DNA from 3 places in the Promicromonospora noduliphila genome. Region 1 is predicted to be linked to each of the others. Evidence: riboswitches for the same ligand, from Rfam matches in the RefSeq annotation. Region 1 holds a riboswitch; each other region holds the start of a gene.
The links. Region 1 has a riboswitch for S-adenosylmethionine ahead of AC0QU1_RS00315 (methylenetetrahydrofolate reductase). Riboswitches for the same ligand answer to the same signal wherever they lie in the genome.

Region 2: linked by a shared signal. The riboswitch ahead of metE (5-methyltetrahydropteroyltriglutamate--homocysteine S-methyltransferase) and the one ahead of AC0QU1_RS00315 (methylenetetrahydrofolate reductase) in region 1 are both predicted to bind S-adenosylmethionine.
Region 3: linked by a shared signal. The riboswitch ahead of AC0QU1_RS01345 (aminotransferase class V-fold PLP-dependent enzyme) and the one ahead of AC0QU1_RS00315 (methylenetetrahydrofolate reductase) in region 1 are both predicted to bind S-adenosylmethionine.

Annotation. Positions count from the first base shown of each region.
Region 1 is NZ_CM167806.1:71,150-75,031, forward strand. Features, by position in the region: gene AC0QU1_RS00300 (extracellular solute-binding protein) at 1-683, shown strand, start outside; gene AC0QU1_RS00305 (carbohydrate ABC transporter permease) at 758-1,633, shown strand; gene AC0QU1_RS00310 (carbohydrate ABC transporter permease) at 1,633-2,556, shown strand; SAM riboswitch class I at 2,638-2,753, shown strand; gene AC0QU1_RS00315 (methylenetetrahydrofolate reductase) at 2,758-3,702, shown strand; gene AC0QU1_RS00320 (golvesin C-terminal-like domain-containing protein) at 3,808-3,882, shown strand, end outside.
Region 2 is NZ_CM167806.1:2,719,591-2,723,472, reverse strand. Features, by position in the region: gene AC0QU1_RS11915 (Cmx/CmrA family chloramphenicol efflux MFS transporter) at 1-377, shown strand, start outside; gene AC0QU1_RS11910 (LysR family transcriptional regulator) at 592-1,497, opposite strand; partial or broken gene AC0QU1_RS11905 (type 1 glutamine amidotransferase family protein) at 1,578-1,865, opposite strand; gene AC0QU1_RS11900 (hypothetical protein) at 1,841-1,966, opposite strand; SAM riboswitch class I at 2,306-2,408, shown strand; gene metE (5-methyltetrahydropteroyltriglutamate--homocysteine S-methyltransferase) at 2,417-3,882, shown strand, end outside.
Region 3 is NZ_CM167806.1:321,599-325,480, forward strand. Features, by position in the region: gene AC0QU1_RS01335 (O-succinylhomoserine sulfhydrylase) at 1-650, opposite strand, end outside; gene AC0QU1_RS01340 (rhodanese-like domain-containing protein) at 647-1,150, opposite strand; SAM riboswitch class IV at 1,407-1,521, shown strand; gene AC0QU1_RS01345 (aminotransferase class V-fold PLP-dependent enzyme) at 1,552-2,988, shown strand; gene AC0QU1_RS01350 (hypothetical protein) at 3,044-3,640, opposite strand; gene AC0QU1_RS01355 (amidase) at 3,744-3,882, opposite strand, start outside.

The sequences.
Region 1 (3,882 bases):
TGGCCGGCTACGGCATGCCGCTCGGCTCCGAGGAGGCGCAGGCAGAGGCCGCCGTCTGGCTGTGGGGCGGTGGCGGCACCTTCGGTGACGCCGACGCCATCACCATCGACACCCCGGAGAACCTCGCGGGCGCCGAGTTCATCAAGACGATGATCGAGGAGGGCGCCACGCAGGCCGACGCCGGTGCGACCGACCGCAGCCCGCTGTTCGACATCTTCGTCCAGGGCAAGATCGGCATGCAGGTGGGCCTGCCGCCGAGCGTCGGCCAGATCGAGACCGACAACCCCGACCTGGAGTACTCGATCCACCCGATCCCCACGGAGGACGGCAGCCCGTTCACGCTGGGCGTCGCCGACCACCTCATGGCGTTCCAGAACGACGGCGACAAGCAGGAGGCCATCACCGCCTTCTTCGACTACTTCTACTCCGCCGACGTCTACGTCCCGTGGGTGCAGGCCGAGGGCTTCCTGCCCACCACCCTGTCCGGCTCGGAGGAGCTGGCCGACGAGGAGGCGCTCGCGCCGTTCCTCGAGGTGCTGCCGGACGCGCAGTTCTACCCGACCACCAACCCCGACTGGGCCGCCACGGACTCCGCGTTCAAGGCCCAGTTCGGCGAGCTGGACGGGGACAAGCCGGCCCAGGACGTCCTGGCCGACATCCAGGCCCAGGTCGACGCGGGCTGACGCCGGGCGCCGTCCGCCGTCGGCCGGACACGACTGACCACACACAACGCTGAACCGAAAGCACGGGGAAACCGGTGAAGGACCTGTTGAAGGCCCTGCCGTGGATCGGGCCCGCGGTCGCGCTCATCGCGGCCGTGGTCCTGTTCCCGGTGGGCGTGATGTTCTGGAACTCGACACGCGACATCAGCCAGAGCGGCGTGGACGACGGAGGCGTCGGCCTCGCGAACTTCGCGACGGTGGTCGGCTTCCAGTACTTCTGGCCGATCCTCGGGCGCACGGTCGTGTGGGTGGTCGTCGTGGTGGGCTGCACCCTCATCGGGTCGCTCGCGCTCGCGGCGCTGCTGAACAAGGCGTTCCCCGGCCGCCGCCTGGTGCGGATGGCCGTCATCGTGCCGTGGGCCTCCAGCGTGGTCATGACGACGCTGGTGGTGCACTACGGCCTGGAGCCCTACTTCGGCATCATCAACTCGTTCCTCGTGGACGTCGGCCTGATCGACACGCCGGAGGGCTACGGCTGGACCAGGCACCCGGAGACCGCGTTCGCGTGGGCCATCGTGGTGGCCGTGTTCGTGTCGCTGCCGTTCACCACGTACACGATCCTGGCCGGCCTACAGACCGTCCCCGGCGAGACCGTCGAGGCCGCGCGCATCGACGGCGCCGGAGGCCTGCGGACCTACTTCAGCGTGGTGCTGCCGCAGCTGAGGGGCGCGGTGTCGGTGGCGGTGCTGATCAACATCATCAACGTGTTCAACTCGCTGCCGATCCTGCGGGTCATGACGGGCTCCATCCCCGGGTACGACGCCGACACCGTCATGACCATGATCTTCAAGTACATGCAGAACCAGCGGCAGATCGACCTGGCGAGCGCGCTGTCGGTCATCGCGTTCCTGGTGGTCATCGGGATCGTCGCCGTCTACGTGCGGGTCGTCCGCCCCCTGGAGGAGGTCTGATGACCGCGATCACCGACTCGGCGACGACGCCGCGCGAGGCGACCCGTCCGCCGTCGGACGACCGGCGGCGGGTGCGGAAGTACACGACCGACCAGGTGCCTCTCGGCTCCCTGCTGCTGCGCCTGCTCGCGGGGCTCGTGGTGCTGGTGGTGTTCCTGCTGCCGTACGTGATCATGTTCTTCGGCTCGGTGAAGACGAAGGCAGAGATCAGGTCGGTCGATCCCACCTACTTCCCCACGGAGTGGCACTGGGAGAACTACGTCACGATGTGGTCGACGCCCGAGACGCCGCTGCTGCAGAACCTGATCTCCACCCTGGTGATCTCGGTGTGCGCGACGCTGCTCGTGCTCGCCGTCGCTCTGCCCGCCGCCTACTACACCGCGCGGTTCCGGTTCCGCGGGCGGCTCCTCTTCCTGTTCCTCGTGATCGTGACCCAGATGGTGCAGCCGGCGGTGCTGACCTCTGGCCTGTTCCGCGAGTTCATCGCCATCGGGATCCTCGACACGTGGGCCGCGATGATCCTGGTGAACGCGGCGTTCAACCTGTCGTTCGCGGTCTGGATCATGCACAGCTTCTTCGCGGGCATCCCGAAGGAGGTGGACGAGGCGGCGCAGCTCGACGGCGCGGGCACCCTGACCGTGCTGACCAGGATCAACCTGCCGCTCGTGTGGCCAGGGATCGTGACGGCGATCGTGTTCACGTTCGTCGCGTCCTGGAACGAGTTCGCGGCCTCGCTCGTGCTGCTGACGACGGCGGGCAACCAGCCGCTGTCCGTGGCGCTCACCAAGTTCGTGGGCCAGTACGAGACGTCGTGGCACTACGTGTTCGGGGTGTCCGTGGTGGCGATCGTGCCCGTGGTGATCCTGTTCATGATCATCGAGAAGCGGCTGGTGGGCGGCCTCGTGGCGGGGTCGGTGAAGTAGCGCGGCGAGGGTTGGACCGGGGCGTCTCGGAGGTCGGACGGAATCTGTCCCAGTGCTGGACAATCACTTAGCATGGTGGCGATCCCATCCAGAGCGGTCGAGAGTCCTGGCTCCCTGACACCGCAGCAACCTGCCGACTTCCTGCCCCGTGGCCGTGGCGTGAGGACGTAAGGTGCTCACGCCAGGTTCGATGGAGCAGCCATGGTCGCCGAGCCACACCCGCATCGCCCCACAGTGTCGTTCGAGCTGATGCCGCCGCGTCGGCCCGACGTCGCGCCCAACTTCTGGGAGACGGCGCAGCGGCTCGTGGCCGCCCACCCGGACTTCGTGTCGGTGACCTACGGCGCTGCAGGGGGCGACCGGGCGACGTCGCGGGAGGTGCTCGCCACGCTGCTGCGGGGCACGCCCGTGCTGCCGGTGGCCCACCTGACCTGCGTGGGGGCGTCCCGGGAGGACGTGTCCGAGGTGATCGACGAGTTCCTCGAGGCCGGCGTGCGGTCCTTCCTCGCCCTGCGGGGTGACCCGCCACGCGACGAGCCGGACTGGAGCCCGCCGTCGGACGGGGTGCAGTCCAGCGTGGACCTGGTCCGGCTGCTGCGGCAGGTGGACGAGCGCCGGTGCGCGGCGGACGCGAGCACCGCGCTGCGGTCGGCCGCCCGGCCGCTGGCCATCGCCGTCGCGACGTTCCCCGACGGCAACCCCGGGGCGCGTACGACGCGCGAGCAGGAGGTACAGCGGCTGCTGGAGAAGCAGGAGGCGGGCGCGAGCTTCGCGATCACGCAGTTCTTCTACCGGGCGGAGTCCTACACCGGGTTCGTCGAGGCGGCCCGCGCCGCCGGCGTGACCATCCCGATCCTGGCCGGGGTGCTGCCCACCACCGAGGCGCGCAGGCTGCGCCGCGTCGAGGAGCTCACGGGCGTGGCGGCACCCGCCGAGCTCCTGCGAGACCTCGACCGGCTCACCGCGCCCGACGGCGCCGTGGACCCGGAGGCGCAGCACGCGCACGGCATCGAGTACTCGGCGGTGCTCGCGCGCGAGGTGCTCGACGCCGGTGCCCCCGGCGTGCACGTCTACACGTTCAACAAGCACCGTCCGGCGCTCGACCTCCTGGAGCGGGTGGGCCTCACGGGGCGTGCGGCGGCGTAGTGCTCGCGCATGGGGAGTTGTCCCCATGCGGGCTGCTTGTCGCACGTCTGGCCCGCCACGAGACTTGGCGCGTCCCGGCGTGACCCGTTTCGTGGAGGTTCAACCGTGCACACTCACGACCACTCTCACGACCAGTCGTTCGATCTCGGCCCCAAGGATCTCGACCCTGACCGCCCGGCC
Region 2 (3,882 bases), 2.6 Mb from region 1:
GCCTCGCGGACGCTCACTGGCGGCTCGTGCTCGGCGGCGGCACACCGGCGCTCCTGGCGGGCTGGCTCCTGTGGGCGGCGATCCCGACGGTCCCCCTGGTCGTGTGGTTGCTGGCCCCGGTACAGGGCGCGCTCTCGTTCGCCATCGGCGGCACGCTGATCGCTCGCAGCATGGCCTCCGCGCAGGCCGCGCCCACCATGGGCGGGGCGTTCTCGACCGTCGCGCTCAACCTCGGCGCCCTGATCGGCCCGGTCCTCGCCGGCGCCGCCATCGAACCGCTCGGAGTCACCGGCCCGCTGACGGTGAGCGCGGCCCTCGCGACCACCGCCGTCATCCTCTGGACGACGACGCGACGCGCTCCCCACCCGGCCGACTGACCGACTGGCCACGCCGAACCGCAACGACACGCCGAATCCGCCGGGTCAGATCGGCGTGTCGTTGCGGTTGGGCGGCCGGATGTGCGAGCAACTTGCGGCTCGGCGTCGGTCGTCGTCACCAACTTGCGGCTCGGCGTCCGCCATCGTCACCAACTTGCGGCTCGGCGCGCAGGCCTCAGGGCAACCGCCGGTTCGGCGCATCGCTGTACCCGCCCTAGAGACTCCCCCACTCGCGGGCGGCCTCCGTGAGCCGCGCGTGCACCGCGGCCAGGGCCGGGCTGTGCGGCACGCCGTGTCGTACCGCCAGGAACAGGGTGTTCAGCGGCGGCGCCTCGGGGTGGTGGAGCTGGACCACCTGGCCCGCCTCCAGCGCCGGGGCGACGACGTACCGGGGCAGGACGGAGACCCCGGCCCCTGCGATCACGGCGGCGAGGACCGCGCGGAGGTCCGGGACCACCAGCGACGCCGCGTTGGGCGGCCGGCGCCCGAACTCGCTGCGCCAGTAACGGCGAACGATCGGGAGCTCCTCCGCGTAGGCCACGATCGGCAGGTGCGACAGCGCGGCGACCGGGTCGGCCTCGAGCCGCACCGGGTCGACGGTGTGGGCCAGCGACGGCGGCCCCACGAGCAAGAACTCCTCGTCGACCAGCGGTGCGGCGGCCACGCCGTCCTGCCGGGGGCGTACCGAGGAGACGACGACGTCGAGGCGACCCGCCGTCAGTGCCGCCAGCAGCTCGTCGCCCAGCCCGAAGGCCGCCCGGACCTGGACACCCTGGGCGATCATCGGCGCCAGGAGCGGCAGCACCCGGAGGGTCATCAGCTCGGCGGCGCCGCCCACGTGGACGAGCCCGCCGACCGGACGGTCCTCGCTCCCGGCGCCGAGCGCCGCGCGGAGCCCGTCCACGTGGAGGCCGACCTGGGCGGCCAGCGCCGTCGCCCGTTCGGTGGGCTGCGCACCCCTGCTGGACCGCACGAACAGCGTGGTCCCGAGCTGTTCCTCGAGGCGGGCGAGCTGCCCGGTGACGGCGGGCTGGCTCACGCCGAGCCGGTCGGCCGCCGCGGACAGCGAGCCGGTGCGGTAGACCTCCAGGAACGTGGCCAGGAGATCAAGACTCGGCACCCGCGTCACCCTCCGTCACAGAGGCCGCCGACCGTCCTCGCCTGGGGCAAGGCTACCGACGGGGCCGCGGACGACGCCCGTCACCGTTCCGCGAGCGCCTTGAGCACCGCCTCGGCCGTGGCCACACTCGACTGGGGGTTCTGCCCGGTGATCAGGTTGCCGTCCCGGACGACGGTACTGCTCCAGGCAGGCCCGGTCTGCACGACGGCGCCCCGCTCGCGCAGCCGGGACTCGACCAGGAACGGCGCGCCGTCGCCCAGGCCGCCCTGGTGCTCCTCCTCGTCGGTGAACGCGGTGAGCGCACGCCCGGCGTAGGCGAACGCGCCGTCAGGTGCCTCGGCGCTCAGCAGTCCGGCGACGCCGTGGCACAGGCAGCGACCTCCTCGGCCCAGTAGCCGGTCGGCTGGGTGGTGCCGTCGGCCAGCCGCAGGCTCGCCGCGGAGGAGATGACCATGAGGATCTTCGACATGTGGTCCTGCCTTCTCGGGTTCGGGTTCTCCGGGTTCTCGGATGGGACTCCGTGGGAAACGCCAGGATCCATCACCGAACTCCGCCGCCAACACCGCCATCCATAACCATCCTGATGACCACCGACTTGACCATGTGGTTACTGCTGGTCCACGGCCCGTTGCCGCAGTAACTGCATGGTCAATTGCGTGGGCTTGCGGCGGGCTGGGCCTGCGGACGGCGGCCCGGTGTGCGCAGCGCGCTTGGCACACTATTTGGCCCGCAACGCCGGCAATCAGAGCGCCGTCTTGAAAAGTGGACGGTTTGCCGACCACATCCCGGGCATGCTTACGATCCAGGTCAATCATCCAGAGCGGTCGAGAGTCCTGGCTCCACGACACCGCAGCAACCTGCCTCGGAGCGCCAATTCCGAGGCAAGGTGCTAACGCCAGGTCCGATGGAGCTGATACGCATGGCAGTCGAGTCCCCACACCCGCACCTCCCCCGCGCCACGATCCTCGGCTACCCGCGCATCGGCCGGCGCCGCGAGCTCAAGCGCGCCGTCGAGGCCTTCTGGGCCGGACGCACCACCGCCGACGAGCTGGAGGCGATCGCCCGCGACCTCCGGCTCACCACGGCCCGCCACCTCGTCGGCCTCGGCCTGGACGCCGGGTCCGCCGTCGTCCCCGGCTCGTTCTCGTTCTACGACCAGGTGCTCGACGCCGTCGCCCTGCTCGGCGCGGTCCCCGAGCGGTTCGAGGATCTGGTGCAGGCCGGGACGGGCTCGGCCCCCTCCGCCGGCCCGGCAGTCCCCGCCGACCGCTCGCCGCTCTCCCTCGCGGCCTACTTCACGCTCGCCCGCGGCGAGGGCGACAAGCCCCCGCTCGAGATGACCAAGTGGTTCGACACCAACTACCACTACCTCGTCCCGGAGATCGGGCCGAACACCCCGCTCGGGTTCGTCGACGACCGCGCCGTGCGCGAGTTCACCGAGCTGGCCCGCCCCGCGGACGGCGGCCAGGCCGTCGTGACCCGGCCCGTACTCGTCGGCCCGGTGACGTTCCTGCTGCTCAGCAAGGCGGCCGCCGGCTGCCCCGAGGGCTTCCGCCCGCTGGACCGGCTGGACGACGTCGTCGCGGCGTACGCCGACCTGCTGCGCGCCCTGGCCGCCGCGGGAGCGCCCTGGGTGCAGCTCGACGAGCCCGCCCTGGTCACCGACCTGCTCGGCGTCCCGTTCCCCGAGGTGGCCGACGCCGTCCGCCGCGCCTACGCACGCCTCGCGACCGACCTCTCCCCCGCTCCCGGCCCGAACGGCGTCGCCGAGCGGCCCGCGATCCTCGTCACCGCACCGTACGGCGACCTACGCAGCAAGGCCGACGGCGAAACGGGCGACGGCCTGCGCGGCGAGGCCGGAGACGGGCTCGCCCTGCTGGCCGGCACCGACGTCGAGGCGATAGCGATCGACCTCGTCCGCGGCGCAGTGCCGACCGGGCCCGTGCCCGGCCTGGAGACCAAGACGCTGGTCGCGGGCGTGATCGACGGGCACAACATCTGGCGCGCCGACCTCGACGCGCGACTGACCACCCTGGAGGGCCTGACGGCGGCGGGCACCGGAGTCGGCGCCGCGGCCGTCGCCGTCGGCACCTCGACGTCGCTGCTGCACGTGCCGCACGACGTCGGCGACGAGCCGCGCCTCGACGCCGGCCTGAAGTCGTGGCTCGCGTTCGCGGACCAGAAGGTGGCCGAGGTCGTGACGCTCGCGACCGGCCTGGCCGAGGGGCGGGCGGCCGTGGCCGACCGGCTCGCGGCGTCGACCGCGGCGGTCCGGTCGCGCGCCGAGGCGCCCGGCGTCGTCGTGCCGGGAGTCCGCGCGCGGACCGCGGCGCTCACCGCGGCCGATGTCGAACGCGCGCCCTACGCGGAGCGGGCCGCCGCCCA
Region 3 (3,882 bases), 250 kb from region 1:
CCCAGCTCCAGCGGCCGCTGCAGCAGCGGGGTCGCGAACACGTTGTCGAGCACCACGGTCGCCCCTGCGGCATGCGCCAGGCCGACGACGGCGCGCACGTCCACGATGTCCTGCATCGGGTTGGACGGCGTCTCGAAGAACACGACGTCCGCCGGCGTCGCCAGGGCCTCCTCCCACTGGGACAGCACGTGCCCGTCCACGTAGTCGGTGCGCACGCCCCACTTGGCGAGGATCTCCTCGAAGATCACGACGGTCGACCCGAACAGGGCCCGAGCCGCCACGATCCGCGACCCCGACTTCACCAGCGCGGCCAGCGCGGTGAACACCGCCGACATCCCGGTAGCAGTCGCGTAGCAGGCCTCCGCGCCCTCCAGCAGGCGCAGCCGCTCCTCGAAGGTGTGCACCGTCGGGTTGCCGTAGCGCGAGTAGACGAACCGGTCGAGGTCGCCCTTGAACGCGGCCTCGGCGTCGGCCGCCGAGTCGTAGACGTAGCCCTGGGTGAGGAACAGCGCCTCGCTCGTCTCCTGGAACTCGGTGCGCTGGTGCCCGCCGCGCACGGCGAGCGTCGCCGGCCGGACGCCGTCCGGGAGCGGCTTGCGGCCGGACCCGCCCGGGTTGGCGTCGGGCGGGAAGGCCCCGGTGACGGTCACCGGCCGGTCTCCGATGCGGGCGTCTCCGACGCGGGCGTCTCCGCCACCGCTGCCGCCCCGTCCGGCGACCACGGCAGGCCCGCGACCTTCCAGCCCTGCTGGTCGCGGACGCCGTCGGCCCCCGGAGCACCCTCGAAACCCTCCAGCACGTTGTACGACGGCGTGATGCCCGACGCCGTGGCGAGCCGGGCCGCGCCGATCGAGCGCTGGCCGGACCGGCAGAGGAACACGACGGGGCCGCCCGTGACGCCGGCCGCCTTGAGCTCCGCGAGGAACTCGGTGTTGGGGCGGCCGCCCGCGTGCACCCACTCGCTGAACACGGGCCGCTTGTCGAGCGACGCCGTGTCGGGGACGCCGATCGTGCGCCACTCGCCCTCTGTGCGGACGTCCACCAGGGTGGCCTCCGGGTCGGCGGCGAGCAGGTCCCATGCCTGCTGGGGCGTGATGTCGCCGGCGTAACCGTCGGCGGGGTGGGCGTCGGGGTGCGCGGGATCGCTCATGGTGGTCCTCCATCGGTCGTGGCGGTAGCACCCTCGTCCGCCCTCGCCGCGGGGCGGGGCGCTGGGTTGCTGCGGCGTCGTCGTGCCACGTCACTCGGCCGCTCGGGATGGTCGCCTGCCAGCCTACGACACGTGTCCGGTGGGTGGAACAGCGTCTCGACATACGAACGGGCTCGGTCGAGGCATGACCGGATCGTGGGACCAGCATCTGAGACGCCCGTTGACGCGCGTTGGCCAGCACCACAGGATGACTCCAGGTCATGAGCGCCAGCGCCAAGCCCCGGCTCGCTGGCCGGCAACCCTCCCTCCGCGGTGGGGTGCCCCGGGTGACGACCTGGCCGCACGCAGACCGCGTGCGGCAAGCGCGGGGGACCTCCCCCAGGACTGTGCTGGAGGACGCCATGTCTGCACCCACTCTCACCCGTGACTCGGCTCTCCCGGACGCACCGGTCACCGACGTCGCCCCGCTGCGCCCCGTCGTCGGTGGTGCGACGGCCGTCCCGCTCGTCGACGGCACGCAGGTCTCGTACGCGAACCTGGACGTCGCGGCGTCCGCCCCCGCGCTGCAGGCGGTGGCCGACCGCGTGGCCGAGGTGCTCCCCCTGTACGCGAGCGTGCACCGCGGCGCGGGATACCTCTCCCAGGTGAGCACGGCGCTCTACGAGACGGCTCGCCGCACCATCGGCACGTTCGTCGGTGCGCGCGAGGACGACCTGACGATCATCACGCGCAACACCACCGACTCCCTCAACCTCCTCGCCGGCTGCATCCCGGCGCAGGCCGACGGGGCACCCGGCCGCGTGCTGGTGCTCGACGTCGAGCACCACGCCAACCTGCTGCCCTGGCAGCGGGACACCGAAGCGACCGTGCTGACCGGCGGCCGCACCGTGGCCGAGACCCTCGCCCAGATCCGCGAGGAGCTGGTCGACGCCGCCGCTGCCGGCCGGCCGTTCGCCCTCCTCGCCCTCACCGGCGCCTCCAACGTGACGGGCGAGTCGCTGCCCGTCGAGGACATCGTCGCCGTCGCCCACGAGCTGGGGGCGCGCGTGGCGCTCGACGGCGCCCAGCTCGTGCCGCACCGCCGCATCTCCCTGGAGTCCACCGGCGTCGACTACCTCGCCTTCTCCGGGCACAAGACCTACGCCCCGTTCGGCGCGGGCGTCCTGGTGGGCCGCCGCGACTGGCTCGACGCGGGCACGCCGTACCTCGCGGGCGGCGGCGCCGTCCGGCGCGTGCGGGTCGCCGGCACCGACTGGCACGAGGGCCCTGCCCGTCACGAGGCCGGCTCGCCCAACGTGATCGGCGCCGTGGCGCTCGCGGCGGCGTGCGAGGAGCTGGCCGCGCTCGACCCGGCCGACGTCGTGGCCCACGAGAGCGCGCTGCGCCGCCGGCTCGTCGCGGGGCTGGAGGCGATCGACCGCGTCGAGGTCGTGCGGGTCTGGGCCGACGCCGTCGACCCCGTCGGCGTCGTCACCTTCACCGTGGCGGGCTACGACCCCGGCCTCGTCGCCGCCTACCTGTCCGCCGAGCACGGCATCGGCGTGCGGGACGGCCGGTTCTGCGCGCACCCGCTGCTCGGCCGCCTCGGGTTCGATGCGGGGGCGGTGCGCGCGTCGGTCGGCGTCGGCACCGCGGGCGAGGAGGTCGAGCGCCTGATCGCGGCGGTCGGCCGCCTCGTGGCGGAGGGTCCGAGCGCCGGGTACGACGTCGTCGACGGGCTCTGGGTGGTGACCGACGACCCGCGCCCCGTCCCGGAGGGTTCCGGCCTCGCGGGCCTCCTGGCGACGGCCGCCCTCGGCTTCGACGAGGACTTCGGCTGCCTTCCCGACGAGTCGTAGCACTGGCCGGGCGTACCGGTCACCTGAGCGACCCGTACGCCTGACCGGTGTGCCGTCACAGAGCGAGCGCCACGCAGAGGCCGCCCATGGTCACGTCGAGCCCGATGCACCACAGCGCCAGCGAGCGGTTGACCACGATGTCGCGCCGGTAGTGCACCAGGTCCCAGCCGGCGTGCGCGGCCAGGGTGAGTCCCGCGAGGGCGAGCCCCAGACGCGGCTCCAGGTACAGCGCGACGGCCGCCACCCCGAAGTAGCCGACCATGGCGGCGGTCTGCGGCCACGTGGCGCGACGCCGCAGCGCCAGGCCTATCCCGGCCAGAACCACGCCCACCAGCGCGAACGTGATCCAGCGCGGCGAGCCGGTCAGCTCGGACACGACGGGGATCGCCGACGCCGGGACCACGGCCAGCCAGCCCGCCCAGCGAACCCCGGTCACCGCCGCGGCCAGGTAGCACAGCGCTGCGACGCCGACGGCGGTGGTCGGGTCCTCGGCGGCGGCGTCCTGCCAGGCGCCGCCGGCAAGCGCCGTCCCGCTGACCAGCAGGCCGAAGCCCGTGACCGCCCCGAGCACTATCCACGCGGCGTTCGTGGGCCAGGTCCCGGTCCAGCGGCTCGGCCGTGCGGGGGCGGCCGTCTCGAATGTCTCGGTCATCGTTCCAGTCCTCTCGTACCGCGTCGGTATACCCCCAAGGGGTATGCAACCACCGGCGCTGGAACGAGCGGAACCCCTTTCGGGCAGAACCGAAGGTGGGTTTTCAGAGGGGGAACGCCCGCGGGCGAGGCAGCGCCGCCTCGAGCTGCGCGGCCAGCGCCAGCAGCGTCAGCTCACCGCCCGGCCGGCCGATGAGCTGTACCCCCATCGGCAGCCCGGCGGGCGCCTCGGGGGTAGGCGCG